DNA from 3 places in the Phascolarctobacterium succinatutens genome. Region 1 is predicted to be linked to each of the others. Evidence: riboswitches for the same ligand, from Rfam matches in the RefSeq annotation. Region 1 holds a riboswitch; each other region holds the start of a gene.
The links. Region 1 has a riboswitch for S-adenosylmethionine ahead of metK (methionine adenosyltransferase). Riboswitches for the same ligand answer to the same signal wherever they lie in the genome.
Positions count from the first base shown of each region.

Region 2: it holds a riboswitch for S-adenosylmethionine, as region 1 does, so the genes downstream of both, M5E81_RS10435 (methionine ABC transporter ATP-binding protein) here and metK (methionine adenosyltransferase) in region 1, are expected to answer to the same signal.
Region 3: it holds a riboswitch for S-adenosylmethionine, as region 1 does, so the genes downstream of both, M5E81_RS07355 (MetQ/NlpA family ABC transporter substrate-binding protein) here and metK (methionine adenosyltransferase) in region 1, are expected to answer to the same signal.

Region 1 covers NZ_CP097284.1:789,391-799,174, forward strand. The annotation lists gene M5E81_RS03750 (Rqc2 family fibronectin-binding protein) at 1-443, opposite strand, end outside; gene M5E81_RS03755 (YicC/YloC family endoribonuclease) at 723-1,622, shown strand; gene remA (extracellular matrix/biofilm regulator RemA) at 1,637-1,903, shown strand; gene gmk (guanylate kinase) at 1,911-2,546, shown strand; gene rpoZ (DNA-directed RNA polymerase subunit omega) at 2,614-2,802, shown strand; gene coaBC (bifunctional phosphopantothenoylcysteine decarboxylase/phosphopantothenate--cysteine ligase CoaBC) at 2,821-4,029, shown strand; SAM riboswitch class I at 4,306-4,414, shown strand; gene metK (methionine adenosyltransferase) at 4,517-5,695, shown strand; gene M5E81_RS03785 (efflux RND transporter periplasmic adaptor subunit) at 5,899-7,017, shown strand; gene M5E81_RS03790 (efflux RND transporter permease subunit) at 7,020-9,784, shown strand, end outside.
Region 2 covers NZ_CP097284.1:2,155,580-2,165,363, forward strand. The annotation lists gene M5E81_RS10410 (pyridoxal phosphate-dependent aminotransferase) at 1-541, opposite strand, end outside; gene hisD (histidinol dehydrogenase) at 553-1,896, opposite strand; gene hisG (ATP phosphoribosyltransferase) at 1,898-2,548, opposite strand; gene hisZ (ATP phosphoribosyltransferase regulatory subunit) at 2,611-3,780, opposite strand; gene M5E81_RS10430 (YerC/YecD family TrpR-related protein) at 3,773-4,078, opposite strand; SAM riboswitch class I at 4,388-4,487, shown strand; gene M5E81_RS10435 (methionine ABC transporter ATP-binding protein) at 4,678-5,715, shown strand; gene M5E81_RS10440 (methionine ABC transporter permease) at 5,705-6,364, shown strand; gene M5E81_RS10445 (MetQ/NlpA family ABC transporter substrate-binding protein) at 6,477-7,307, shown strand; gene M5E81_RS10450 (amino acid ABC transporter substrate-binding protein) at 7,473-8,249, shown strand; gene M5E81_RS10455 (amino acid ABC transporter permease) at 8,320-8,964, shown strand; gene M5E81_RS10460 (amino acid ABC transporter ATP-binding protein) at 8,979-9,740, shown strand.
Region 3 covers NZ_CP097284.1:1,545,250-1,555,033, forward strand. The annotation lists gene M5E81_RS07345 (class I SAM-dependent rRNA methyltransferase) at 1-1,029, opposite strand, end outside; gene M5E81_RS07350 (AAA family ATPase) at 1,158-2,861, opposite strand; gene M5E81_RS07355 (MetQ/NlpA family ABC transporter substrate-binding protein) at 3,013-3,834, opposite strand; SAM riboswitch class I at 3,922-4,022, opposite strand; gene M5E81_RS07360 (Fe-S-containing hydro-lyase) at 4,130-4,696, opposite strand; gene M5E81_RS07365 (fumarate hydratase) at 4,712-5,557, opposite strand; gene M5E81_RS07370 (NAD(P)-dependent malic enzyme) at 5,617-6,843, opposite strand; gene M5E81_RS07375 (metallophosphoesterase) at 7,039-7,518, opposite strand; gene M5E81_RS07380 (XTP/dITP diphosphatase) at 7,515-8,108, opposite strand; gene M5E81_RS07385 (histone deacetylase family protein) at 8,172-9,497, opposite strand; gene M5E81_RS07390 (hydantoinase/oxoprolinase family protein) at 9,497-9,784, opposite strand, start outside.

The DNA of each region.
Region 1 (9,784 bases):
TGGGCTGCGCTTACATGCTTCAAAGAGTCGATAATAACATCATCCTGCGTAAGAATGATATTGCTGTTTTTACCGGTAAGCTCAAAAATCAGCTTTTTGGTAATAATTTTACTGGAGGCACCTAAAAGATCTATTTCCAGTGTAATAATGCGGTCCAGGCCGCTTTGGCTGATTTTCGTGATACGTCCTTCTTCCAGATGCTTGCGCAGAAGCATACAGAAGGTGGGAGGAGTTTCCGGGTTTTCCGGCAGCTGCTGCGGCAGATAAAGCACACAGCTGCCGTTATGCATATCCGCCAACAGACTGCTTGTATCGCGTGTTCTGCGGACGAGCAGCAGCAGTGACTGCGGATTAGGCATATATACCTTATATATTTTGCTGCCCAGCAGTTCTTCATTTAATGTATCTGTAAGAAGCTTTAAAGTTAAGCCTTCAATGTTCATAGGGACTCCTTTCGGTGCAGGCTCGGCAAAGTTTTTTGAACCTGCGAGAATACAATGCAATTTATTAATTTATCATATTATACTCCATTACCTGCAACAAGTATAGCAAAACAAAAATGGGCCATTTCTTTATCTAAGCGACGAAAAACGAAGAAAAATGCTGAAATCATTAGAGAAATATGGTATAATAAATTTTCAAGATAAGATTGAAGCAAAAAATACTTATCTTTTAAGCTGAAATAATATCACCTTTGCTGGTGAGGATGAAGGAGGAAGCCTGTGTTAAAAAGTATGACCGGTTTCGGCCGTGGTTCCTACGAGGATGCAGATTTTTCTGTTAACATTGAAATGAAAACCGTGAACCACCGGTATAACGAGGTTGCTATCCGTTTACCGCGATTTTTGAATCCTTTGGAGGATAAAATCCGCAAAACTATTTTAAAAACCGTTAGCCGTGGACGTATTGATGTGTTTATTACTGCTGATTATAATGTCAGCGGCAACTGTACTCTGAAGGTTGATAAAAACCTTGCTGCTGCCTATCATAAGGCATTGCAGGAGGTAGGCGTTGCTATCGGAGCCGACGCTGCAGGCATTAACGCTGCTGCAGAAATTCTCTATTTATCAAAATGCCCTGACGTGATTAACGTTAAGGAAGGCTTTTTTGATGTAGAAAGCGTTTGGCCCAAGGTTGAGCAGGCTGTTGAGCAGGCTGTTGCTAATTTGGTAGCTATGCGTGAAACAGAGGGTGGCAATATCTACGGTGATTTTATTTACCGTGCAGATCTGATTGCCGAAAAGCTGGCACAGATTGAGGAGCGTTCTCCCTTAGTTGTGGAAGAATACCAGGCTAAGCTGCAGGAGCGTCTGACTAATCTTCTGGCTGACAATAATATCAAGGTTGAGCCGGAGCGCTTGCTGCAGGAGGTAGCAATTTTTGCTGACCGCACCAGCATTACGGAAGAAATAGTCCGCTTGAAGAGCCATATCAAGCAATTCAAGACTATCATTGCTTCCGACCAGCCGGTAGGACGCAAGCTGGACTTCCTTATTCAGGAATTCAACCGTGAAGCAAATACTATTGCTTCCAAAGCCAACGATTATACTATGGCGCAGATAGTCGTAGAAATTAAGGCGGAAATAGAAAAAATCCGTGAGCAGATTCAGAACATCGAATAAAACTGGAGGAAGTTATGGATATAAAGCTAGTTAATATCGGCTTTGGCAACATTGTTGCAGCCAACCGCATTATTTCTATTATCAGTCCGGAATCGGCACCGATTAAACGTATTATCCAGGAAGCCCGCGATAAGGGCATGCTTGTGGATGCAACCTACGGACGTCGTACTCGTGCTGTAGTTGTTGTGGACAGCGGTCACATCATCCTGTCTGCGGTACAGCCGGAAACTGTAGCCAACCGTCTGGTAGCACAAACTGCTGATTCTGAAGAAGAGGAGTAATTGGATCATGAGCAACGATATTGATAATGTTACTCCTAAGGGAGTACTTCTTGTAGTATCCGGTCCGTCGGGAGCAGGCAAAGGAACTATTTGCCAGATGCTGAGAGACCAGCTGCCGGATTTAGGTTATTCTATTTCTGTTACTACACGCGCACCGCGCACGGGTGAGGTTGACGGAGAAAGCTATTTCTTCAAAACAATTCCCGATGTTAAGCAGATGATTGAAAAGGGCGAGCTGCTGGAATATGCCGAAGTATACGGCAATTATTACGGCACACCGCGCAAATACGTGGAAGAGCAGTTGGAATCCGGCCGTGACGTACTGTTGGAGATTGATATTCAGGGCGCTTTGCAGATTAAAAAGCGCTTCCCTGAAGGCGTATTTGTTTTCATCGTACCGCCTTCCTTAGATGAGCTTTCCGCACGTATTTATAAACGTGGTACAGACAGCGAGGATGTTATTAAGCGCCGTATGGCTTCCGCAGCCAGCGAGCTGACCTACGCAGCGGAATATGACTATATCATCGTTAATGATATTGCGGAAAAGGCAGCGCAAAAGGTACTTACAATTATGGAGGCTGAGCGTTACCGCGTAGCCAGAACATATTTTATTGTTGATAAGATTTGTAAAGCTAAAAAATAAATTTACATTATGCAGCAGTCTGCTGTGTGAAACATGAAATACTTAAAGGAGTGATTCTATAATGTCTATGGTAGATCCGTCTATTGACTATTTGGCAGAAAAAGTAGATAGCAAATACACTTTGGTTATTTTGGCAGCAAAAAGAGCACGCGAGCTCACTATTCCCGGTGTAAATTCCGCGGAAAAAGAGGTCAGCGCTGCGCTGAAGGAAATTGCTAACGATACTATTACCTACGAGCGTACTAAAAACGTATAACAGCGGGAGGGTAAAACCTTGTTAAAGGGCAAAAAAATTGTTTTGGGAGTAACCGGCGGTATTGCCGTTTATAAAGCTGTAGATCTTGTAAGCCGTCTGCGTAAGCAGGGCTGCGAGGTGCGTGTGGTCATGACCGAGCATGCGCAGCAGTTTGTTACTCCGTTAACCTTCAAGGAAATCAGCGGTAATGCTGTTGCTACCAGCATGTGGAACAGCAACCAGGAATTTAATGTTGAGCATATTGCTTTGGCAAATTGGGCAGATGCTTTCTTAGTTGCGCCTGCTACCGCTAATATTCTGGCTAAAATGACATATGGCATTGCGGATGATCTGCTGAGCACTACGCTTTTGGCAGCTCAGGCACCGATAGTTGTCTGCCCCGCAATGAATACCGGTATGTATCTTAATGCTGCAACTCAGGAAAATATCGCTAAGCTGCAAAGCCGCGGTATTACTGTAATGCCGCCTGCTTCCGGACATCTTGCCTGCGGCACCAGCGGCCATGGCCGTCTGCCTGAACCGCAGCAGATTGTGGAGTTCATGAGCAGCTTTTTTGCCGGCCGTGAGGGCGATCTGCGTGGCCTGAAGGTACTCGTTACCGCAGCAGGTACACGTGAACCGATTGACCCCGTTCGCTTTGTCGGCAACCGTTCCAGCGGTAAGATGGGCTATGCCGTAGCTCAGATGGCTGCCGAGCGCGGTGCAGAGGTATTGCTTATCAGCGGTCCGTCTGCGCTTGCCGTACCGCCTAATGTGAAGGCTGTGCAGGTTGAATCGACCAATGAAATGCTGGAGGCCTGCCTGGCAGCCTACGATGCAGTTGATATCGTTATTAAGGCAGCGGCTGTTGCCGATTACCGTCCGCGTGATGTGGCAGACCAAAAGATTAAGAAGAAAACAGACGATGCTCTGACTGTAGTTATGGATAAAAATCCGGATATCCTCAAAACCTTGGGTGCGAAGAAAACGCATCAGGTATTGGTTGGCTTTGCTGCAGAAACGCAAAACCTGTTGGCTAACGCCCGCGAAAAGGTAGTCAAGAAGAATCTTGATATGATTGTAGCTAACGATGTTACGGCTGCCGGTGCCGGATTTAACTCCGATACCAATATCGTTAAGTTCCTTTACGCCAACGGCGATGTATGCGAGCTGGAGCAGATGCCGAAGGTTGATGTGGCGAACCGTATTTTGGACGAGGCGTTGCGTATTCGTAGAGAGCGCGCTTGATAGAGCGCGTATAAGACCGCATCTGCGTCATGACCGCTCCTCGACGTACTAGAAGTACGTCGTCGTCGCAATCATTTAGCATCTGCAGCCTTCTCCGCGTTCTTTGGAGTAGGGATTGCAAGGATACGTATGCATTATGAATCCCTGTATAATAGAATTAAATTCTATTTAGTATCGGCCATTACGGAAAAGGCGTTTTCACATATTTTTCGTAAAAAAAGTACTTGTCATTATCTTGATTTTGTTATATAATGGCATCTGTAACCAATTTAATACAACTCATCAAGAGCGATGGAGGGAATGGCCCTGTGAAGTCGCAGCAACCATTGCAGCGTGACAGCTGTAAAACGGTGCTAAGTCCTGCAGTTTATCTGTAAGATGAGAATGCTAAGAGTAATAATTTAAGGCGTTCTCATAATGAGAACGCCTTTTCTTATACCATCTAAACACTCTCAACAACGTTTTTTATTTATGAAAGGAGCTACCAATGAGAAAATTATTTACTTCCGAATCCGTTACCGAAGGTCATCCTGATAAAATAGCAGACCAAATTTCCGATGCTGTGCTTGATGCCATCCTGGCTCAAGATCCTAAAGGCCGTGTTGCTTGCGAAACTATCGTTACTACCGGTCAGGTTCACATTTTCGGCGAAATTTCTACCCAATGCTATGTTGATATCGCACACATTGCTCGCGAAACTATCAACAATATCGGTTACAACCGTGCAAAATTCGGTTTTGACGGCAACACCTGCGGTGTGCTGATTTCCATCGACGAGCAGTCCCCTGATATCGCTATGGGCGTTGACAAAGCGCTGGAAGCTAAGGAAGGCCAGGCTGCTGAGGAAGAAACCGGTGCCGGCGACCAAGGTATGATGTTCGGTTATGCAACCAACGAAACCGAAAGCTACATGCCGATGCCTGCATATCTGGCTAACAAGCTGGCTCTGCAGCTGACCAAGGTTCGTAAGGAAGGCGTGCTGCCTTACCTGCGTCCGGACGGCAAAACTCAGGTTACCGTTGAATATGACGACGGCAAACCTGTTCGTGTAGATACTATCGTTATTTCTTCCCAACATGCACCGGAAGTTTCCAACGAGCAGATTCGCAAAGATATTATCGAAAAGGTTATTGCACCGATTGTTCCCGCAGAAATGCTGGATGCGGAAACTAAATACTACATCAATCCGACCGGCCGTTTTGTTATCGGCGGTCCTCAGGGTGATGCTGGTCTGACCGGCCGTAAAATCATCGTTGACACCTATGGCGGTATGGCTCGTCATGGCGGCGGTGCTTTCAGCGGCAAGGACCCCTCTAAGGTTGACCGCAGTGCTGCTTATGCTGCACGTCACGTTGCTAAAAATATCGTTGCCGCAGGTTTGGCAGATAAATGCGAAATCCAGCTGGCATACGCTATCGGCGTAGCACATCCGGTTTCCGTTCTGGTTGAAACCTTCGGCACCGGCAAAATCAGCGAGGACAAGATTGTTGAGCTGGTTCGTAAAAACTTCTCCCTGAGCCCGACCGGCATTATCCGTGAGCTGGATTTGCTGCGTCCTATCTACAAGCAGACTGCTGCTTATGGTCATTTCGGACGTACCGATGTAGATCTGCCGTGGGAGCATACTGAAAAGGCTGCTGCACTGCGCGAGCAGGCAGGCCTGTAAGATTAATTTAAAACTGTCGAAAGCACGCTGCTTGCAGCGTGCTTTTTCTATGCCTGCCTGTGGCTTTGCTCTTGCTAACTTATCTTGATAAGGGGTATAATATTATTATCTATAACTATAATTACTCCGTAATAAACTAAGCTAAAATTAAACTTACCCCATTATAATTTACCCCCAAGGGAATGGTGCAGGGAGGAAAGAAAGTGAATTTACAGAATCGCAAGGTTAAGATAGCATTTGGCCTGATGCTGGCGGTATGCGTAATTATCGGCTACCGTATTTACAGCAATATTCAGGCTGATAAGGCGCGTGCTGCCAGACTGTCGCAGGTACGCAATGTGGCGGTCGTTACTGCTCACCCCATAAGGCAGACGATTGTTCCCAGTCTGAGCTTTTCCGGCAGTTTGGACCCGGAATGGCAGGCAGAGGTTGCCGCTAAGGTGGACGGACGCTTGGAAAAGGTTTATGTCCGTGAAGGCGACCGTGTGAGCCGTGGGCAGGTGTTGGCAATTTTGGAGCAAGCTGATACCGATGCCAATCTGTTGAGCGCCAAGGGCAGCTTTTTGGATGCACAGACAAGCTTGCACAAGGCGGAAACAGATTTGCAGCGCTATGAAAAGCTATATGCTACGGGTGCTGTTTCGCAGCAGGTGGTGGATGATTACCGCTTTGCGCGTGATAATGCTGCAGCTAAGCTGGAGGCTGCCAGAGGCAGTCTGCGGGCGATGGAGTCTAAGTCTGAGGGCACGGTGCTGACAGCGCCGGCTGATGGCATTATTTCTAAGCGTTATTATCAGGAGGGCTATTACGCAAAGGCAGGTACGCCTATTTTTGCCGTTGCTGATATCTCTATGCTGAAAACTACGATTCATATTCCCGAAGGACAGATTGCCGGTGTACATGTCGGCAATGAAGCAAGTATTACCCTGCCTGCTTATCCCGGTAAAAAGCTGATAGGCAAAATTACCCGCATCGCTCCGGTTGCGGATTTGCCGGCGCATACTTTTGCGGCAGAGGTGAGCGTGGATAACAGCGAAGGTCTTTTGGCCGGCGTCTATGCCAACGTTACGCTTACAGCTTCACCTAAAGCTGATGTGCTGACTATTCCGGTGCAGGCTATTGTGATGCGTGATGACCAGCAGACGGTGTTTGTTGTTGATGATAAAGGCGTTGTACAGCGCCGTGTGCTGAATGTCGGCTATACGAATGATAAGCTTGCTGAAATAGTGAGCGGACTGGATGAAAAGGATACTATTGTTACCGAAGGACATAACAAGCTGCGTGAAGGCAGCAAGATAGATTTGAAAAAGGCTGGTAAATAACGATGATTGGAACATTTATCAAGCGGCCGGTATTTACCACCATGTTTATTTTGCTGTTGGTGGTGTTCGGTATCCGCTGCTATCCGGAAATCGGCGTTGATTTGAATCCTGATGTTGATTTGCCTATTGTCAGCGTGCGTGTTACTTATAGCGGTGCTTCGCCGCAGGAAATGGAAACGCTGGTTACCAAGCCGATTGAGAACCGCGTCAGTCAGGTTTCGGGTATCAAGACGCTGTCTTCAACTGTGCTGGAAGGCTACAGTGAAACAGTTCTGGAATTTAATATCGGTGTCGACCCGCAGGTTAAGGCCAGTGAGGTGCGTGAAAAGGTTGCCAGTGTGCGCAAGGCTCTGCCTGATGATATCGACGAGCCGGTAACGCAGACTGTTGACATCAACTCCCGCGCGATTGTGGCCTATACCTTTGCTTCGCCTTCGCGCAGCCGTGGTGAAATCCGCCGCATTGTGGAGGATAATATTAAGGATGAGCTGCAGATGGTGGAGGGTGTTTCCGAGGTTACTGTTGTCGGTGCCAGCCAGCGTGCTATCCGCATTGTGCTGAAGCCGGAAAAGCTGGCGGAATACGGTATTGCCTATCAGACAGTGCGCAGTAAGCTGAACGCCAATAACTATAATACTCCCGGCGGTAAGGCGAAAAATGACGCTATGGAAATCACTGTGCGTACCTTAGGCAAGTATAACAATATTAATGATATCAAGCAGGTGGTAGTTGCTAATCATACCGGCCGTCCTGTTTATATCAGTGAAATTGCCGATGTGCTTGATTCCTGGGAGGATGAGGATACCTTTGCCAGTGCTAACGGTGTTCCTTGCGTTATGACCTTTGTGCGCAAGCAGTCCAAAACCAATACTGTTGATGTTACCGATAATGTCAATGCCAAGATGGAGGAGCTGAAGCACAGCAATCTGCCGCCCGATATCATTGTTGATAAGGTGCGCGACCAGTCCAACTATATACGCGACAATATTGCGGATGTCTGGAATGCGATTCTTTTCGGCGGGTTTCTGGCGCTTTTGATAACATATTTATTCCTGCGCAATTTCCGTGCGACTATTATCGGCGGTCTGTGTATTCCTACGTCTATTATCGCCACCTTCTTTATGATGAAGGTTATGGGCTTTACATTGAATAATATGTCGCTGATGGCTTTGAGCCTGGCAGTCGGCATTTTGATTGATGATGCGATTGTAGTAATTGAAAATATTTTCCGCCATATTGAGATGGGACAGACGCCGTTTGTGGCAGCCAAGGAAGCGACGGAGGAGCTGACGCTGGCGATTTTGGCGACGTCCCTGAGCTTAATGGCTGTATTTGTGCCTATCGGCAATATGGGTGAAACCATCGGCCAGTTCTTCAAGCAGTTCGGTCTGACGGTTGCTTTTGCGGTAGCGTTCTCTACTATTGTAGCCTTTTCGCTTACGCCAATGGTTTCGGCGTACTGGATTAAGGCAGAAACCGAGGAGCAGAGCAGCAAGGAGCGCACGCATTTTGTGCAGAGGGCTCTCGATAAATTTGAAGCAGGCTTCCAGTCCGTGCGTGAAATGTATGACAGCTTAATGGCCTGGGCTTTGGAAAGACCTAAGAAGGTTGTTGCCGTAGGTATCATTTCGCTGTTGCTGAATTTGCTGCTGCTTCCATTTGTGGGTACGGAATTCCAACCTACATATGATTCGGGTGAATTCAGCGTCAATGTTAAAGCGCCCATCGGCACCAGTTTGCAGAAAACTGTAGAGCTGGCCAAGCCGTTGCAGCAGGAGATTTCGCAGTTGCCGGAGGTCAAAATCGTGGCGCTTAATATCGGCAACGGCCGCAATCCTGTTAACCAGGGTTCTCTGGATATCCGCCTGAAGCCAAGCAATGAGCGTGAACGCAGCATGCAGCAGATAATGGATGATTTGCGCGGACGCTTCCAAAATGTTGAAGGCCTGAAGGTTACCGTTGTATCAAACCAGGGCGGTGGCCGTGGTGACAGCCGTCCGGTGCAGATTGGTCTGCGCGGCAGCAATATCAAGGAGCTGAAAAATTACGCTCAGCAGTTGGCAGATATGATACGCCGGACTGAGGGTGCGACCGACGTTGATATATCCGATTCGGAAGAGCAGCCGGAAATCGTGGTCAAACTGGACCACGCCAAGGCCAGTGAATTCGGTCTTGATGCTACGGAGGTTGGCAAGGTTATCGAAATGGCTATTATGGGCAAAAGCACCAGCAACAGCTATACCATCGGTGACAATGACTATGATATTATTTTGCAGCTGGAGCAAAGTCAGCGCACTAATATCAATGATGTTATGAACCTGCGCATTTCTTCTTCCGCAGGTCAGTTCATCCGCTTGGGGGATATCGCAGATGTGCGCTACGGCAGCGGTCCTACACGCATTGAGCGTGAGGATAAGCAGCGTCAGATCGTTGTTTATGCCAACACAGTAGGTATTTCGCCCGGTGATTTAATCGGCAAGGTGCGCGATGAATATATTCCTGAGCTGAATTTGCCGCCGGGATATAACTATAAGATGATTGGTCAGGCCGATAACATGGCACGCTCCTTTAAAGAGGTTTATAAGGCCGTTATTCTGGCCATAGTTGTAGTATACATGGTGCTGGCGGCGCAGTTCGAAAGCTTTTCGCAGCCGCTGATTATCATGGTATCATTGCCGTTTGCGATTATCGGCGCTATCCTGGGCCTGCTTGTTGCAGGACAGACGGCGAACATGATGAGCATGATTGGCTTTACCATGCTTCTGGG
Region 2 (9,784 bases), 980 kb from region 1:
CAGGGCAATCTACATTAGCAATAATTTTTTCCATAGCTGCCAGGCTGTTATAGTTGCCTGTAGGATTGTTCGGATTGCAGACAATCAACAGTGAAGGCTGCTGCTCCTTACAAAAGCTGATAACGCTGTCAGCATCAACAAAGCCTTCGGCTGTCAGCGGATAGCGCACCTCCTCGCTGTCGGAAAGGGCAGCGTATTCGCCGTACATAGAAAATGACGGCCAGGGTACGGCAATCTTTTTGCCGGGCCCGCCAAAAACATAACAGGCCTTTTCCAACAACTCGCTGGAACCGTTGCCGATTTTTACACAGTCAATATCTACATCCAGCTCTTTGGCAATCACTTCGCACAGGTTTTCCGATTTAATTGGCGGATAACGGTTAAACGGGAAGCGTGCGGTGCGCTGGGTAATCTTTTCCGCAATCTCCTGCGGCAGCTTGTAATTACTTTCGTTGGCGTTAACAATAATATCCGCCGCCACGCTTTCTACGGCATATTCTTCCATCGCCTCAATACTTTGGCGAACAGTAAAGCTACTCATCTTCTGCCTCCTTATTTACCCACACGTTTACGGATAGCGTTTGCATGAGCCTGCAGTCCCTCTGCTTCAGCCAAGGTAATAATATCGTCGGCAGCGGCCATAAGTGCCGGAGCAGTGTAGGCAATAATGCTAGTTTTCTTCATAAAGGTTTCTACGTTCAGTACGGAATAGAATTTCGCCGTACCGCCTGTCGGCAGAACGTGGTTCGGTCCTGCATAGTAATCGCCCAGCGGTTCCGGTGAATAAGCACCCAGGAACATTGCGCCGGCATTACGGATATACGGCATAATTTCGAACGGTGCCTTAGTCATGATTTCCAAGTGCTCCGGTGCGGAAAGGTTAGCCATTTCGATAACGGTAGGCATATCCTTGGCAAGGATGATCTTACCTGCCTGCTGCAGAGAGGTACCGGCGATTTCCTTACGCGGCAGCTGTGCCAGCTGCACTTCGATTTCCTCGCCCACAGCGTTGGCCACACGCTCGCTGTCGGTAATCAGAATGGCGCAGGCCAGCGGATCATGCTCTGCCTGGCTCAGAAGGTCTGCTGCCAGATAAGTCGGGTTAGCGCTGTCATCTGCTACAATCAAAATTTCGCTCGGACCGGCAAGCATATCAATATCAACGTGACCGATAACGGCTTTTTTCGCCAAGGTTACAAAGATATTGCCGGGGCCGGTGATTTTTTCTACCTTCGGTACGGTTGCGGTGCCAAAGGCCAGTGCAGCAATTGCCTGTGCGCCGCCCATTTTATAAATTTCGGTAACACCGATTAATTTTGCCGTTACCAGCACATTCGGATTAACCTTGCCGTCCTTTCCGGGCGGTACGGCCATCACAATGCGGGGAACGCCGGCCACCTTTGCCGGGCAGGCATTCATCATTACAGACGAAGGATAAGCAGCAGTGCCGCCGGGAACATAAATACCGACGGAATCAACCGGGGTAACCTTTTGCCCCAGCAGTGAACCGTAAGGACGGTTCGTAAGCCAGGTTTTCGGCATCTGCTCTTCATGGAACTTCATAACATTGGCAATGGCACGCTCCAAAGCAGCCTTTACTTCCGGTTTGACAATAGCTTCCGCTTCCGCAAATTCTTCCTCGGTTACGCGGATATTTTCCGGTGTCAGCTCTACGCGGTCAATCAGCTTAGTATAGTAAAAAAGGCTTTCGTCACCGTTTTTACGCACATCAGCAACAATCTGATCAACAACCTGTGCTGCCGTCATGTGTCTGCCGAACATAGCGTCCGTGCCTGCCTGAATGCGCGGCGATAATTCCACCTCGTCAAAAGCTTTCTTCTTCATTAAAGCAGCAATCTCTGCTGCGCTCATCTTTCTTGCGTCTGTAACCTGCATTTTATTTATCCTCCTCATTTAAAACAATACGTAAATCCTCAACCAGCTTGTGCAAGCGCGCAAATTTCAGCTTAAAGCTGGCGCGGTTGGCAATCAGTCTGGCAGTAGCGGTAAAAATAGAATCAACCTCCGCCAGTTTATTTTCTTTCAGGGTGCGCCCTGTTTCTACTATATCTACAATCATTTCACTCAGGCCTACGATAGGTCCAAGCTCAGTCGAGCCGTTGAGCTTCACAATTTCTGTCTGAATTCCCAGCTTATTGAAATAAGCCTTGGCGCAGTTCGGATACTTCGTTGCTACCCTCAGGTGAGCATAATCCGTCAGCTTGGCGCGTCGCTTGGCCTCCGGCACCGCCATCATCAGACGGCAGCGGCCAAAGCCCAAATCCAGAAGCTCCACCACGTCTTTATCCTGCTCCAGCAGTACATCCTTGCCGATGATACCGATATCTGCCGCACCGTATTCAACATACGTCGGTACATCAACGGTTTTGGCAATAATAAAGCGTACCTTGGTTTCCTCGTTGCTGATTACCAGCTTGCGTGAATCCTCGGTAACGTTTTCGGCGCTGTAGCCTACCTTCGCCAGCAGGCGTACAGACTTATCGAACAGCTTGCCCTTCGGCAATGCTATAGTAATGTATTCGTCCATAAAAATACCCCTCTATATTTCCCAGCTATAAGCTTAATGTGTATACTATCTTTTCTTTAAGCTTATTCTACATATACTAACGATTTACAGCCATATTCCTTTACAGCAAGCGCTGCTCCCTGCAGGTCCGCAGCCTCGGTCAGCAGCTTCACGCTGCGACCTTCGCGGCGCAATGCTGTCGCTTTGGCAATCGCCTCCGGCAGCTTGCCTTCGCTCCAGGTTACCAGCACGTCCCAGGTGCGGTTATTGGTAGCAACACCGTTGCGCTCCAAAGCCAGCAGTACGCGGTCCACGCCAACGGCAAAGCCTGTTGCCGGGCACTCCAGACCGAAGCGCTGCATCATCTTATCGTAGCGTCCGCCGCCTGCCACCGGATAACCCATTTCCGGCAGATACACTTCAAAAAGCATGCCCGTGTAATAGTCAAGCGAACGATATAAGCCAAGATCAAAGCTCAAATAGCCTGCTGCACCGTAAGCATCCACCAGCTTGTAGATTTTGCGCAAATCATTCAGCGCGCCTTGGCACTTAGCGTTAGTTACTATTGCAGCAACCTTGTCCAAAAGCTCTATGCCGCCCTGCAGGAAGAGGAAATCGGCAAAAAGCTGCTTGATTTCCGGACGGATATTTTCCATCGCATCTGCCATCTGCTGCATGCCCACAGCATCATGACGGCGCAGGTAATCCTTCAGCTGCTGCAGCTGAGCAGCATCAAAGCCCGCTTCCTCCGCCAGGCCGTTGATAAAATCAACGTGGCCCAGGCTGATAGCGAACTTCTGCAAGCCTGCAGCCTGCAATGCTTCGGCTGCCAGCACGATAACCTCGGCATCGGCAGCGGCACCGCTGGCACCCAGCATTTCTACACCGGCCTGCTCGAATTCGCATTGGCGTCCCGCCTGAATTTCTTCATAACGGTAAAGATTTGCCAGATAGCAAAGACGTTTAATCTTTTCGCCGCCCTGCAGGCGTGTCGCTGTCAGACGGGCAATCGGTGCCGTCATATCATTGCGCAGCGCCAGCAGATTATTGCTGCGGTCAAAAAAACGGAAGTCCCCTTTGCTACCTGCGGCGCCAAAAGTATCAACATATTCGAAATCAGGTGTTTTTACCTCATCATAGCCCCATTTGTCAAAAACGTTGATAATCGCATTTTCAATTCCGCGGCGTGTCTTCATCTCTCCCGGCAGAATATCCTTGGTTCCGTAGGGAACCTGATACACCTTATTAGTCATCTTTTTTCTTCCCCTCTTTTATAACTTGCATGACAGAATTATAACCGTCAGCGCCGTAAACAAGACAACGTTTAACGCGTGAAATCGTCGCGGTGCTGGCACCGGTTTTCTCTACGATAGTTTCGTAAATACAGCCTTCATCCAGCATGCGCGCTACCTCCAGGCGCTGTGCCATTGCCTTCAGCTCGCTGATAGTACAGATATCCTCAAAAAATTTATAGCATTGCTCCTCATCCTTTAAGCTGAGAATCGCTTTGAATAACTGGTCTGTTAAATGATCATGAATATTTGCTGCCATTTTTTAGTTTCCTCCTGTGCGTTACGTGCATATAACGATAGTACTTTAACTCACTAACTTGTAAAAATACTTTAATACTTTATCTTGTGAAAGTCAAGAAAAATTTACAAAAAATCTTTTTTCCGCAGGTTTTGTAAAAAATTTCGCATTTCGCTTTACAATTACCTAGTATTTTGATATAATTTGAGCAATTCCTGAAATCCATTGGACGCAGCTTTACAGCTTTACAGTTTTTTCGTAAATTTTACGCAAAACTGTTGACAATATCCTAAAATAGATGTATGATTATTTCATTCAAACTTAACAGAGATTTCATCAAGAGTAGCTGAGGGACTGGCCCGATGAAGCTACGGCAACCACACATCAGTGAACGGTGCCAATTCCAACGGATAATTCCGGCAGATGAAGATTACAGATGCAACGTATCCTTCGCCGTGCCGGTGAAGGATTTTTTTACGCCGGCCGTCAATTCCGACAGCAGACGTACACCGGAGAATGCGACTCTCAAGCAGCATCCGCTGACTTCTATTGGAAAATAATCTCTCACACTCAAATAAGGACTGCTGAAACTTGCAGTCACATTAGAAAGGAACACAAGAATGATAGAACTAGTTAATGTAGAAAAAACCTACTACAGCAAGGCCGGCGACATCCATGCTCTGCACAAAACAAGCCTGAGCATCAAGGCCGGCGAAATTTTCGGTATCATCGGTCTTTCCGGTGCCGGCAAATCCACCTTGGTGCGCTGCATCAACATGCTGGAAAAACCTACCGCAGGCCAGGTATTCGTTGACGGCCAGGAGCTGACCGCCATGAGCGAAGCACAGCTGCGTAAAGCACGTCAAAGCATCGGCATGATCTTCCAGCACTTCAACCTGCTGGCAAGCCGTACTGTTTATGATAACATCGCTTTTCCGCTGGAGATCCAAGGTCTGAGCAAGAGCGAAATCGACAAGCGCGTACGTCCGCTGCTGGAGCTGGTACAGCTGGAAAGCCGTGCCAACTATTATCCCAGCCAATTATCCGGCGGCCAGAAGCAGCGTGTAGGCATTGCCCGCGCTCTGGCAAGCAATCCTAAGGTACTGCTGTGCGACGAAGCAACCAGCGCCCTCGACCCGCAGACCACCAAATCTATTCTGCATCTGCTGCAGGACATCAACAAAAAGATGAACCTGACCATCGTGCTGATTACGCACCAGATGGAGGTTGTAAAAACCATCTGTGACCGCGTTGCTGTTATCGAAAGCGGCGACATCATTGAAGAAGGCCCGATGATTGACGTTTTCACCAATCCGCAGCATCCCACTACCAAGGAATTTACCAAGAGCGTTATCAACGCCGAGCTGCCTGATATCGTTAAACAGATGAAATTAAGCGATACCTATACAGAAGGCAGCAAGCTGCTGGTGCGTATCTCCTTCATCGGCGACAGTGCCAGCGAGCCTATTATTTCCGGCATGGTAAAACATTTTGATGTTGACGTAAGCATTATTTCCGGTAATACCGACCAGCTGAAGGATGTCCTCTTCGGCACCCTGCTGATTGAGATTTCCGGTAACCGCGAGCGCATTAAAAATGCATTGGAATATCTGCATCAGCAGCATCTGAAAACGGAGGTAATTGGCTATGAGTCCTGATATGATTGACCTTTTAATAAAATCCTTTTGGGAAACCTGCTACATGGTTTTCGCTTCTACCGCACTTTCCACTTTAATCGGCATTCCGCTGGGCGTAATTCTTACCGTAACCCGCAAGGACCACATTCTGCCGAACCAACCGCTTAACACTATTCTGGGCGCGATTGTCAACGCAACGCGTTCCACTCCTTTCATTATATTAATGGTAGCAATTATTCCGCTGACACGTATGATTGTCGGCTCTTCCATCGGTACTACCGCAGCAATCGTGCCGCTGACTATTTCCGCAGCACCGTTCATTGCACGTATCATTGAATCTTCTCTGCTGGAAATTAACCCCGGCATTATCGAAGCAGCACAGGCTATGGGTGCAAGCCCGATGCAGATTATCACTAAGGTACTGCTTCCCGAAGCAATGCATTCTATCGTACTGGGTGTAACGCTTGCCATCATCAGCTTAATTGGCTATTCCGCAATGGCCGGCACCTTAGGCGGCGGCGGTCTTGGTGACCTGGCAATTCGCTACGGCTACCAGCGCTTCCAGATGGATGTTATGATTGCCACCGTTGTCGTGCTCATCGTCATGGTACAGGCAATGCAGTCCTTAGGCGACTACGCATCTAAAAAATTAAACAAAAACAAACTGTAATCTACAAGCCAAATGAGGGTTTACAACGATGAAGCGAGTTTCATCGACGTAATAAAGAAAAAGCCGCTTCTGCCTGGCAGCAGACCACCATTATTTTAGGGAGGAACAACTTATGAAGGAGATTACCAAACTTTTACTCACCGTTGCGCTTTGCGCACTGACCATCATAGCCGCAGGCTGCGGTGGTGACAACAAGGCAGCCGATAAAAAGGCTGACCCGAACGCACCTGTTAAAATCGGTGTAACCGCCGGTCCGCACGCTGAAATCATGGACAACGTTAAAAAGCTGGCTGAAAAGCAAGGCTTGAAAATTGAGGTTGTCGAATTCTCCGACTATGTAACCCCGAACGTATCCCTGGCACAGGGCGAGCTGTTTGCCAACTCCATGCAGCATGCTCCGTATCTGGCAGCAACCCTGAAAAAAGAACCTAAATTCGAACTGGTTGAAGCTTTCAAAACCGTAAACTTCCCGATGGCTATCTACTCCACCAAATATAAAAAGGTTGAGGATATCCCGGCAGGCGCAACCATCGGCATTCCTAACGATCCGTCCAACGGTGCTCGCGCACTTCTGGTTCTGGCTGACAAAGGCTTCATCGAAGTTAAGGATAAAAACGATGTTTCTACATCTATAGCAAGCATTACCAAAAATCCGAAAAACTACAAGATTCAAGAGCTGGACGCTGCTTCTATTCCTAAAGCAATGGGCGACCTTGATATTGCCGTAATCAATGCCAACTATGCACTGGTTGCCAAACTGAACCCATCTAAGGACAGCCTGTTGGTCGAACGCGCTGATAACCCGTTTGTTAACATCTTCGTAACCACCAAGGCTAACGAAAAGGATCCGCGCATTGAACAGCTGAAGAAGATTTACACCTCCGCTGAAAACAAAAAATTCATCGAGGATCACTTCAAAGGATCCATTACTCCGGCATTCTGATTTACCGAAGCATAGTACAAAAGCTCCCGCAGACTTCTGTGGGAGCTTATTTCTTAGCTTACCGCAATTTCTAAAAAAAATTTGCGTTTAGCACTTTACAAATTTAGCGTACTAAAGTATAATGGGTACATAGTTAAATGCTAATTAACAAATGAGGTGTGGAAAATGAAAAAATTAGTAGCTTTAGTAATGGGTCTGATGATGATGCTCATGATGGTTGCCGGCTGCGGCAGCGACGGCCCGAAAAAAATGGTAATCGGCCTGGACGATAACTTCGCTCCTATGGGTTACCGCAATGAAAAGAACGAAATCGTCGGCATGGATATCGACCTTGCACGCGAAGCCTGCAAGCGTGCCGGCATGGAAGTAGAATTCAAGCCTATCGATTGGGGTGCAAAAGAAGCAGAGCTCAAATCCAAACGCATTGACGCTATCTGGAACTGCTTCACCGTTAACCCGGAGCGTGAAAAGGTATATGGCATGTCCAAACCTTACATCAACAACTCCCAGCTGGTTGTTGTTCCTAAGGATTCTCCGATTAAAACCCTCGAAGATTTAAAGGGTAAAATCGTAGCGGTACAGGATGACAGCACAGGCTCCTACCTGCTCGAACAGCCTGCACACAAAGAGCTGGCAGCTTCCATGAAGGAAGTTCGCAAATATCCCGACTTCGCAGCTATTTACATGGAAATAGACAACAAACGTGTTGATGCTGCTATCGTAGACGCAGTTCTTGCTCGCGGCTATTATGACAAAAAGAAACCCGGTGCCTACAGAATTCTTGAGCAGAACATGGGTGATGAGGTTGTAGCAATTGCCTTCCGTAAGGACGACAAAGACTTCAAAGACCGCATCGACAAAGCTATGGATGAAATGAAAAAAGACGGTACCTGCAAAAAGATTTCCGAAAAATGGATGGGCGCAGATATCACAAAATATTAATTTGTTATCACTTGAGGGCTGTCGCATTTAGCGGCAGCCCATATTATAATTATATGGAGAGAAATAATTTATGGATTACGTTTTAAATATCATCCCTCAGATGATGGATGGCTGCCTGGTATCATTTCAAGTTTTTATTATCACCATCGTACTGAGCATTCCGTTGGGCATTTTGCTCAGCCTCGGCCGTGTTTCCGGCATTAAACCCCTGCAGGCCCTCATCGGCGGCTATGTTTGGATTCTGCGCGGCTCCCCGCTTATGCTGCAGATTTTCTTCGTTTACTTCGTACTGCCGTCCGTCGGCATCCGCCTGCCGGACTTTGAATCTGCTATCGTAGCCTTTGTATTAAACTACGCTGCCTACTTCTGCGAAATCTTTCGCGCCGGCATTCAGGCAATTCCTGCAGGCCAATATGAAGCAGCGCACACTCTGGGTATGAACTACGTGCAGACCATGCGCCGCATTATCCTGCCGCAGGTTATCCGCATCATCCTGCCGCCTATCAGCAACGAAACCATTACCCTGGTAAAGGATACATCTCTGGTATACGTGCTGGCGATGAACGATCTGATGCGTACCGCACGCAATTTGGTACAGCGTGACTTTTCTATTACCCCCTTCATCGTTGCTGCAGTCTTCTACCTGCTGGCAACTCTGATTTTAACCCTTGTTTTTGAACGTCTGGAAAAACGCTTCTCCAGATATGACCAATAGGAGGAGTAACAGCTATGACAACAAAAATCAAAGCAACCAATATCTGGAAAAAATTCAACAATCTGGAAGTACTCAAAGGCATCGACCTGGAAGTAAACGAAGGCGAAGTTGTTGCCGTAATCGGTCCTTCCGGCGGCGGCAAAAGCACCCTGCTGCGCTGCCTCAACAAGCTGGAAACAATCGATAAAGGCAGCATCACCATCGACGGTGAAGAGCTGTGCCGTGAAACCTCCGGTGGCACGGAATACGTCAAGAACAATGATGTCCGCCGCATTGCCTGCAAAATGGGCATGGTATTCCAGCAGTTCAACCTTTTTCCGCACATGACTGTTCTGGAAAACCTGATTGAAGCACCCGTCAACGTACAAAAGCGCGATAAAGCCGAAGTAATCAAGGAAGCAGAGGTTCTGCTGGCAAAGGTTGGTCTTTCCGACAAGCGCGATGTTTATCCGCGTAAGCTCAGCGGCGGCCAACAGCAGCGTGTAGCTATCGCCCGTGCTTTAGCCATGAAGCCTGCTATTATGCTTTTTGACGAGCCTACCTCTTCTCTGGATCCGGAGCTGACCGGTGAGGTTTTGCGTGCTATGCGCGAGCTGGCAGACGAAAAAATGACCATGGTAGTCGTAACTCACGAAATGGGCTTTGCCCGTGAGGTTGCCACCAAGGTTGTTTTCATGGCTGACGGTCATGTGCAGGAGCAGGGCAGTCCGGAAGAAATTTTTATTAACCCTAAAAACGAACGTCTGAAATCCTTCTTAAAAGTAATTTTAAAGTAATCAGATAAAGGTTTCTAAATTAATTCACAGATTACACCTACCTT
Region 3 (9,784 bases), 760 kb from region 1:
GCCGCGCGGCAGCAGCTTCATGGCCTTCAGGTTGATTTCCTTGTAACCGCGAATCGCATTCTTTACCGTGCTGCCGGATTTGGTGAACGCCGGCGGGTCCAGAATAATAAAGTCATATTCACGGGAATGCTTGTTGAACAAATCGCTCAGCAAATCAAAAACATTCGCCTGCAGGCCGTGCATAACATCGGAGCAATTGTTAATCGCAGCGTTATGCTCCGCCATCTGCACTGCCTCCGCACTGATATCAACCGCGGTAACGCTCGCAGCGCCGCCCTTGGCAGCATTCAGCGCAAAGGAGCCGGTGTGGGTAAAGCAGTCCAGCACATGCTTGCCCTTGGCAATCTTGGCAATCGCCTGACGGTTATACTTCTGGTCGAGGAAGAAGCCGGTCTTTTGGCCGTTTTCTACATCAACCGTATATTCGATGCCGTTTTCGACAATCTCGGTAGTCACAGCGCCGGGTTCGGGGCACAAATCGGTAGCAAACCAGTGCTTGCCCTCCTCCATGCCCTCCAGCAGGCGGATTCTTACGTCGTTGCGCTCGTACAGGCCACGGATTTCCTGTCCCATCTCGCGCAGAATTTTAATCAGCAGTTCAAACAGCATCTGCTTGCGCATTTCAATACCCAAGGACAGGGTTTGCGTTACCAGCAGATCATTATAGCGGTCTACGGTCAGTCCGGGGAACATATCCGCTTCGCCGAAAATCAGACGGCAGCAGTTAAAATCACGCTCGCCCATAACCGTCAGGCGGTAATCCAGCGCATAGCGCAGACGACGCTCCCAAAAGGCTTCGTCAAACTTATCATTAGTATTAGTGGAAATAATGCGCACACGGATTTTGGAATGGTCGTTCACAAAACCGGTGCCCAAATACTTGCCCTTGGACGTTACTACATCCACCAGATCACCGTTGGCATAATCGCCTTCAATTTTAGTTACCTCTTCACCGAACACCCAGGGATGACCGCCACGTGCGGCACGCTCTCCCTTCGGGGTTACGAAAAATTTTGCATATTTACGCATATTCTACCTCACGATTTTAAGATTAGTTTTTCTTTAAGTATAGCATATTTTGCAGGCGGATGCGTCAAAAAATAAAAAGCAGGCCCATAGCCTTACCCCTCAGGTAAAGCCACGAGCCTACAAGCTATCTACAGCTTTTCTGCCATAACCCTGCATTTTTTCTTGCAGAAGGCTATGCCGTAAAGCAAAACTTTTTCTCTGCCATTATTATGCAGATACTCTGCGTAGCGTTTTGCGCGAATCTGCGCCAACGCCTTCGCACAGCTCTTCTCCATAGCCGTCATCGTCTGCGCATACTTCAGCTCTACGATTACGCCTGCATCCAAATCATCTGTTTCAACAATAATGTCCGCAAAGCCCTCGCCCGCTTCCACATTAGAGCGCACCAGCCAGTCTGCCTTTCCTGCCAGCAAGCCTACCAAAAGCATGTGATAGGAATTTTCTCTTTCCGCATCCCTGCCCTTAGCATCAAAAACACTGATGGAATTGCTGAGAGTCCTGTTCAAAAACAACTCTACCGCCTCGCTGTCACCCATGGCGAAAGCCTGCCAAAAGCTCTGCAGCTGCTCAGTGTCGGCAAAAACTTTCTTTTTAAACCATTCCTGAATCTGCAGCTTGTACACCTCGCGAATCTCCTGATTGGGAACCACCAGCTTATACGCGCCATCCTCAGTCACGCCCTTCTGCGTAAGATACCCGGTGGTAAAAAGCACGCTCCAAAGATTATCTATACTGCTGTCAATTTCATCATAGGTCAGTTCCAAGCGGATATGCTTTTCTATAGCCTCGCCTGCAACAAGACGCTCCAGTTCATCACGCGTCGATTTATCAGCCATCTCTATAAAGAGCTTCACCAAAGCATTGCCACTGGTATTTATCCAATAAGCCTGCGGTTTGGCCGACGGATTGCTGCGCAGCATATCTACATGATTAATGACATCCCACGGACAATAAACATCAGCGGCACCAAAGCGGTAGCCGTCATACCACGCCTTGGTTTCATCAAGATGGTCTGCCAGATTATAAGCCGCCAAAAGCTGCTCCACCTCAGCATCCGTAAAGCCAAACTGTTCATCAAAACGGTTATCGGTAATCGAAAGCACCTTAAAATTATTCAGACCGGTAAAAATGCTTTCTTTAGAAACACGCAGGCAGCCCGTCAACACAGCAAAATGCAGAAACTCGTTAGTCTTTAAGGCCTGGCCGAGCATACCGCGGATAAGTGACACCATTTCCTTATAATATCCATTCTGAAAGGCCTTATCCAAAGGCACATCATATTCATCAAGCAGGATAATCGTTTTTTGTCCGTAATGCTTAGATAAAAGCTTCGATAAAAGCTGCAAAGCAGAAACAAGAACTTCGCCTGCCAGCGCATAACGTCCCTCGCGCACCGCCGTCAATCCGCAATATAAGCTTCGCTCATTTTCCGTCAGCTTATCGCTCTGCGCCAAAAAAGCAAAGCGCTCCGCTTCTCCGGCAATCAACTCAGCCAAACGATACTGCGCATCGGCAAAGGTAAGTCCCTCTACATTCTTAAAGGAAAGAAAAATTACCGGATATTTTTCCTGATACTCCTCGCACAGCTTATTGTTTTTTGCAATCTGCAGGCCGTCAAACAACGAAGCATCTGCTCCTATCTCAAAGAAATAGCGCAGCATACTCATATTCAGCGTCTTGCCAAAGCGCCGCGGTCTTGTAAACAAATTAACCTTGCCCCAGCCATCCAGCAGCTGTTCAATGAATTTTGTTTTATCAACATAATAAAAGCCCGCCTGACGAATTTCCGCAAAATCTTCTATTCCCACAGGCAGTTTCAAGGATTCTGTCATATGCTAAGCTCTCCTTTCCGCAGCAGTAAATTATTCTACACGCATCCCGTCTTTTTTATAATTGTATCATTATTACACCTGCATCGGCAACAAAATTTTGCTATATAAAAAAGCTGTCGCACTTTGACATGCGACAGCAGTTTTGCTTTGCTTAGAACGCTGCAACAACAGCACCTTTGTATTTTTCGTCAATGAACTTCTTAACTTCGGGAGAACGCAGAGCATTCATCAGCTTCTGGATTTCCGGACGGTTTTCGTCGCCCTTGCGGACAGCTACGATGTTAGCATACGGAGATTCCTTCGGCTCGGTGAACAGAGAATCCTTAACTGGATTCAGCTTAGCTTCCATAGCGAAGTTAGAGTTGATAACGGACAAATCGGTATCATCCATGGAACGCGGCAGCAGAGCAGCTTCGATTTCCACAATCTTCAGCTTCTTGTCGTTGCCAACGATATCGCCTACGGTAGCCTTAACGCCAACGCCATCCTTCAGCTTAAGCAGCTTAGCGCTTTGCAACAGAGCCAGCGCACGGCCGCCGTTGGACGGGTCATTCGGAATAGCGATTTTAGCGCCTTCGGGAATATCATTCAGAGATTTGATTTTCTTGGAATAAATACCCATCGGCTCGATATGTACCTTGCCTGCGGATACAAGATTCATCTTGCGCTCGGAAACAAAGGTATCCAGATAAGGCTCATGCTGGAAGAAGTTGGCATCCAGCTCCTTGTCGTTCAAAGCCAGATTCGGTTTTACATAATCGCTGAATTCGATAATCTGCAGGTCTACGCCCTCTTTAGCCAGAGTGCCTTTAATCTGGTTCAGGATTTCAGCGTGCGGTACAGCGGTAGCACCAACCTTAAGGGTTACCTTTTTGTCAGCACCGTTGTCTGCCTTTTTGTCTCCGCCGCCGCAGCCTGCAGCAACAACTGCCAGGCTTACTAATGCCAGTAATGCAACTAATAATTTTTTCATCTTTTCTTACTCCCTTTCTTTATTTAACACGTCTTGCAAAACATCCGCCTAAGAAAAAAACTCCTTCTGAGGAAGGAGCCGGTCTTCCTCTCATCTTTCAAGATTACACTTGCAGGATGTAGCACCATAACATTTGTCTGGTTGCCGGGCATCATCGGGCCTGTTCCCTCCGCCACTCTTGATAAGAGCGTGTTATTAAGATGTGAGTAATAATATATTATCCTAGTGTCTTTGTCAACATTAATCGCAAAAAAAATTAAGGGCAGAAAATCCTGCCCTCAATCTGTTAACAATGTTACTCTTTTCTGTACTTAGCAATACCAACTTTATAGAAGTCATTACCCTCGCTGTCGATGCAGACGATAGCCGGGAAATCCTTAACCTCGTATCTGCGGATAGCCTCCGGTCCCAGGTCCTCGTAAGCAATCATGGTTTCGCTCTTGATGGATTGGGTGATAACAGCAGCAGCACCGCCTACAGCAACGAAATAAACAGCGCCATGCTTCGCGCAGGCATCAATAACCTCCTGGCTGCGCAGACCTTTGCCGATCATGCCGCGCATGCCCTGCTCGATCATAGTCGGAGTGTATTTGTCCATACGGCCGCTGGTGGTGGGGCCGGCACTGCCGACAACCTCGCCCGGTTTGGCAGGAGTAGGACCAACGTAATAAATAACATTATTGGTCAGGTCCAAAGGCAGCTTTTCGCCGCGCTCCAGCGCTTCATACAAACGCTTGTGAGCAGCGTCGCGTGCAGTGTAGATATAACCGCTGATGCGTACAACGTCGCCTGCATGCAGGTCTTTGACAGTTTCTTCGGTCAGCGGAGCATTGATATATTTGATTACAGCTTCTTCACTCATCTTCAGGCGCCTCCTTTAAATTTCTGCTTCAGCCTTGCGTGCCTGGTGGCAGTTCAGGTTTACAGCGCAGGGCATACCACCGATATGGGTATGGGTAAATTCAACATTTACAGCCAGAGCGGTAGTGCTGCCGCCTAAGCCGGAAGGACCAACGCCGGTCTTATTTACCAGCTCCAGCAGCTCGTCCTCCAGTGCCGCATAGCGCTCATCCTTGTTGTGCTCGCCTACGGTACGGGTCAGCGCGTATTTAGCCAGAATAGCGGCGCGCTCCATGTTGCCGCCGATGCCTACGCCGACGGTAATCGGCGGGCAGGGGTTCGGGCCTGCAGCACGCACGGTATCAACAACAAATTTTTTGATGCCTTCAACACCGTCTGCCGGCTTCAGCATCTTCAAAGCGCCCATGTTTTCGCTGCCGCAGCCTTTGGGGCAAACGATAATTTTAACCTTTTCACCGGGAACAATCTTGGTGTGGATGATTGCCGGAGTATTATCACCGGAATTTTTACGATCAAATACCGGGTCGCCTACAGAGGATTTACGCAGATAGCCTTCAGTGTAGCCCTTTGCTACGCCTGCATGAATGGCAGTATACAAATCGCCGTCAACGAAATGCACTTCCTGGCCGATTTCCAGAAATACAACGGTCAGACCAGTATCCTGACACAGAGGAACAGCCTTTTTCTTAGCCAGCTCGAAGTTCTCAATCAAGGTAGCAAGGATTTCCCTGCCCAAAGGAGATTCTTCTTCAACAGCGGCATTTCTGATCTTGTCCATCATCTCCTGCGGGAGATAGTAGCAGGAATCCATGCACAGCTTGGCAATAACATCAGTGACTTCACTAACCTTTATTTCTCTCATGTTTTCATCCTCCTAAGCTCACATTGTCATTGTGAGAATAATATTTTTGATACTGCGGCTTAACGGCCGATGCGTTTAGCAGTATTGGCTCTTACAACCTCAGGATCTACAATTTTGCGTGCCAGGCCCTTTTCAATAGCAACCTTTGCAACAGCGGCAGCAACCGCCGGAGCAACACGCGGGTCAAAAGCGTCAGGTACTACATAGTCCTCACGCAGGTCTTTTTCATCAATCAGGTCGGCAATAGCATAAACAGCAGCAACCTTCATCTCCTCGGTGATAGCGCGTGCGCGTACATCAATAGCACCGCGGAATACGCCCGGGAATACGGTTACGTTGTTTACCTGGTTCGGTCTGTCGCTGCGGCCGGTGCCGGCAACAGCAACGCCTGCTTCCTTAGCAGCATCATAGCTGGTTTCCGGAACAGGGTTAGCCAAAGCAAAAACAATAGCCTTGTCAGCCATGCTTTGCATAATTTCTTTGGTGAATACGTTCGGAGCGGAAGCACCGATCATAACGTCCGCACCCTTAGCAACATCAGCAAGAGTCCCCTGCTTATGCTCCTTATTGGTTACGGTAGCCAGATAGCTCTGGATGCGGTCCAGCTTAGCGTCGATGCCTTCATACAGAGCGCCGAAGCGGTCAACCATGATTACATGCTGTGCGCCCATGTTTACCAGCAGACGGCCGATAGCACTGCCGGCAGCACCGCAGCCGTTGACAACGAATTTAGCGGTAGCAATGTCTTTTTTTACAAAGCGCAGTGCGCCCAGTACAGCAGACAGGCAGGCAATAGCGGTACCATGCTGGTCATCGTGGAATACAGGAATATCGCAGATTTCTTTCAGCTTATCTTCGATTTCATAGCATTTGGGAGAGGAAATATCCTCCAGGTTTACGCCTGCATAGTTAGGCTGCAGCAGCTTAACGGTGCGGATGAATTCGTCCGGATCCTTGGTATCGAGGCAAACAGGCACAGCGTCAACATCACCGAAGGTTTTGAACAGTGCAGCCTTGCCTTCCATTACCGGCATAGCAGCCTCGGGACCGATGTCGCCCAAGCCGAGTACACGGGTACCGTCGGTAATAATAGCAACCATGTTGCCACGGCAGGTATATTCGAAGGAGAGGTTTTTGTCCTCCTTGATATCCTTGCAGGGTTCAGCTACACCCGGGGTATAGGCAATAGCCAAATCATGACGGGTTGCAATAGGCACCTTGCTTACTACAGCAATTTTGCCGTTATTGTCCATATGTAATTTAAGAGCTTCTTCACGCAGAGTCATTGTCATCTTTTTTTCCTCCCAAGATTTCCCGACGTAAGCTGTCTAAAAAATCATTAGCTCCGTCCAACAAATAGTATACACTTATTGTATATTAAACTACCCTGTTTTGCAAGATGTTTTCTGTGTAATCTACATCATTTTAAGGAATTGTCAAAAGATTTTTGCTTACTGCGCAAAATTTTCTTAACCAAAGAATCAGACCTTGAAGAATTCCACCTGCGGCGTCTGCCCCGCCTGCAGTGTAAGCACCGCAAAGCAAGGTTCCGAGCCGCCGCGGGGACGGGACGGACTGCCGGGGTTCACCAGCAGCGTTTCCGCATAATACTCGGCCATCGGCACATGCGTATGACCGAACACCACGATATCCTGCCCCAGCTGCTTGGCCCAATATCCCAAATCAGCCTGCACATTTCTTTCTATATATCTGTGTCCGTGCGTCAGCCAGATTTTATATCCTTCTATTTCCAGATACTCGTCAAATTTACTGCCGTCATCCAATAAATCACAGTTGCCGCGAACACGCACAGTTTTGATGCCTGTCGCATCATGCAGGCGGTTGGCATCGGCCGCATAATCGCCTGTATGCAGCCACAGCTCGATAGGCGGTGTCTGCTGCAGAATGCGGCGAATCGCCTGCGCACTGCCATGCGTATCACCCGTAATGCCTATTCTCATTTCTTTTTGCTCCAGATAGCAACCAGCTTACGGATTGCCTTACCGCGATGGCTGATTTTGTTTTTCTCCTGCATGGAAGCCTCTGCCATACCCTTATGCAGCTCGGTAGACCAGAACAGCGGATCATAACCGAAGCCGTTTTCACCCAAAGGCTCATGCAGCAGCATACCGTCGCAGATGCCGTCTACCTCGTTGAGCACCTTACCGTCGGGTTGTGCTACGCACAGCGCACAGCGGAAGCGGCAGGTACGCTTAACCTGAAACTTCATGTTGTGCAGCAGCAGGTTGTTGTTGTCCTCGTCGCTGGCCTTTTCGCCGGCATAGCGCGCACTGCGCACACCGGGAGCACCGTCCAGCGCCTGAACCTCCAGGCCGGAATCATCGGCGATGCAGGGCTTGCCCAGCTTCTTTGCATAATAGGTAGCCTTTTGGCGGGCATTGGCAGCAAAGGTGCGGCCTGTTTCCGCCGGTGCTTCCACTGCATCAAAATCTGCCAGATATTTAATTTCAATCGGCAAATCCTTCATTAAAGACTTAAACTCTTCCACCTTGCCCTGATTATGGGTAGCTACAACCAATTCATTAATCATTATTTAACCTCGATTCTCAGCTTAGGACGCATATTTATTCGGCAGCGTACTAATGCTTATTATTTATAGATTTTCTACTGTGCCCGTGGCAATATCCTGCACCAGCACATACTGCCAGCGGCCTTGCTTCTTTTCTGCCAGCGCTGCATCGTAGGCCTTTTGCCGGCAATGCGGACAGATTTCGCGCGTCAGGCAGGTAATGAAAGCGCTCTGGTCGCCAAAGCGCGTCCCTTCGGCCGCCGTCTGCAGGGTAAAATAACCGCGGCAGGCCTTGCGTTCGCAATAATGCACGCTTTCCACCTGCTCCTCGCGGATACCCTCCTCATCGTAGTAGATATGCTTGCTGCGCTGCCAGGTATTGCCGCATTTCGCCAGCAATTCCTTGCTCGTGCGCTCACGGTTGAAGTACAAATCGCCTACCTCGGCAATAAGCTGGTCTACGCGCTTATTGCAGCGCTCATCCTGCGGGCGCAGTCCGCGCAAATCAGGCTCCACCACCTTGCTGTAATCCATGCCTGCCATCGCCAGAATAATACCGGTGTTGACATAAGGCAGGGCGCTTTCAATCGAATAACCTCCCTCCAGCACCGCAATATCAGCCTGCAGCTTATCCGCCAGACGCGCATAGCCCTGTGCTGTCACCTGCATGGAAGCCAGCGGGTCGCTGAAATGGTTATCCTGCCCGGCGCTGTTGATAATCAGCTCCGGCTGAAAGTCCTCCAGTATATGCGTGATTAAGCCATCGTACAGGCGGTGCAGTCCTTCATCGCCTGTTCCCGGCAGCAAGGGTAGATTAATATTCGTGCCCCAGGCCGCAGGACTGCCTGCTTCATTAGGAAAGCCTGTGCCCGGATACAAGGTGCGCCCGTCCTGATGGAAGGAGATATACAGCGTATCGGGATCGTGGTAGAACACGTCCTGCGAGCCGTCGCCGTGATGCACGTCGGTATCCACAACAGCAATCCTACGGATATTATACCTGCTACGTAAATATTCTACCATTATTGCTTCAATATTAATAGTACAAAAACCACGGATTCCGTGTACTACACGCATAGCGTGGTGTCCCGGCGGACGCACGAGAGCAAAGGCACGCTGTATCTCCCGCTGCATTACGGCATCGGCCGCCACCAGGCAGCCTCCCGCAGAGGTCAGATGCGCCGGCGTAATCAGACGTGCAATCGCCGGCACGCCTACATGCGCACGCTGCAAATCCTCGATTTCAGCAAGACGCGGGCGATATTCCTTAATCTCCTCGCAGTCAAAGAGGCCCTCCTCCTCCAGCTGGTCGCGTGTATATAATAAGCGCTCCTGCCGTTCGGGGTGACCGGGGCTGATCATCCAGTCAAACGCAGGGAAAAATACTAATCCCAAGGTATTCTTTGCCATCAGAAGCTCACCTCCCTGCCGCTAACCTTATAGAGAATTCCCGGCTTCAGCTGCATGCGCAGGCTATAAATATCGCCGGTTTCGTAATAGCCGTGTACTGTATGAAAATGCTCGTAGCTGATAAGCTCCGTTTCCTGGTCGGGCAGCTGCCACTGCGCCGTCTGCTCCCGCAGCCAGCTTGCCAGCAGCTCCTCCGCCGCCTGCTTATTGAAGCGTCGCGGCAGGCTTTCGCGTTTTCCGCCCTCAGGAATAATGTAATAGCCGTCGGTAGTGTCCGCACGCAGTCC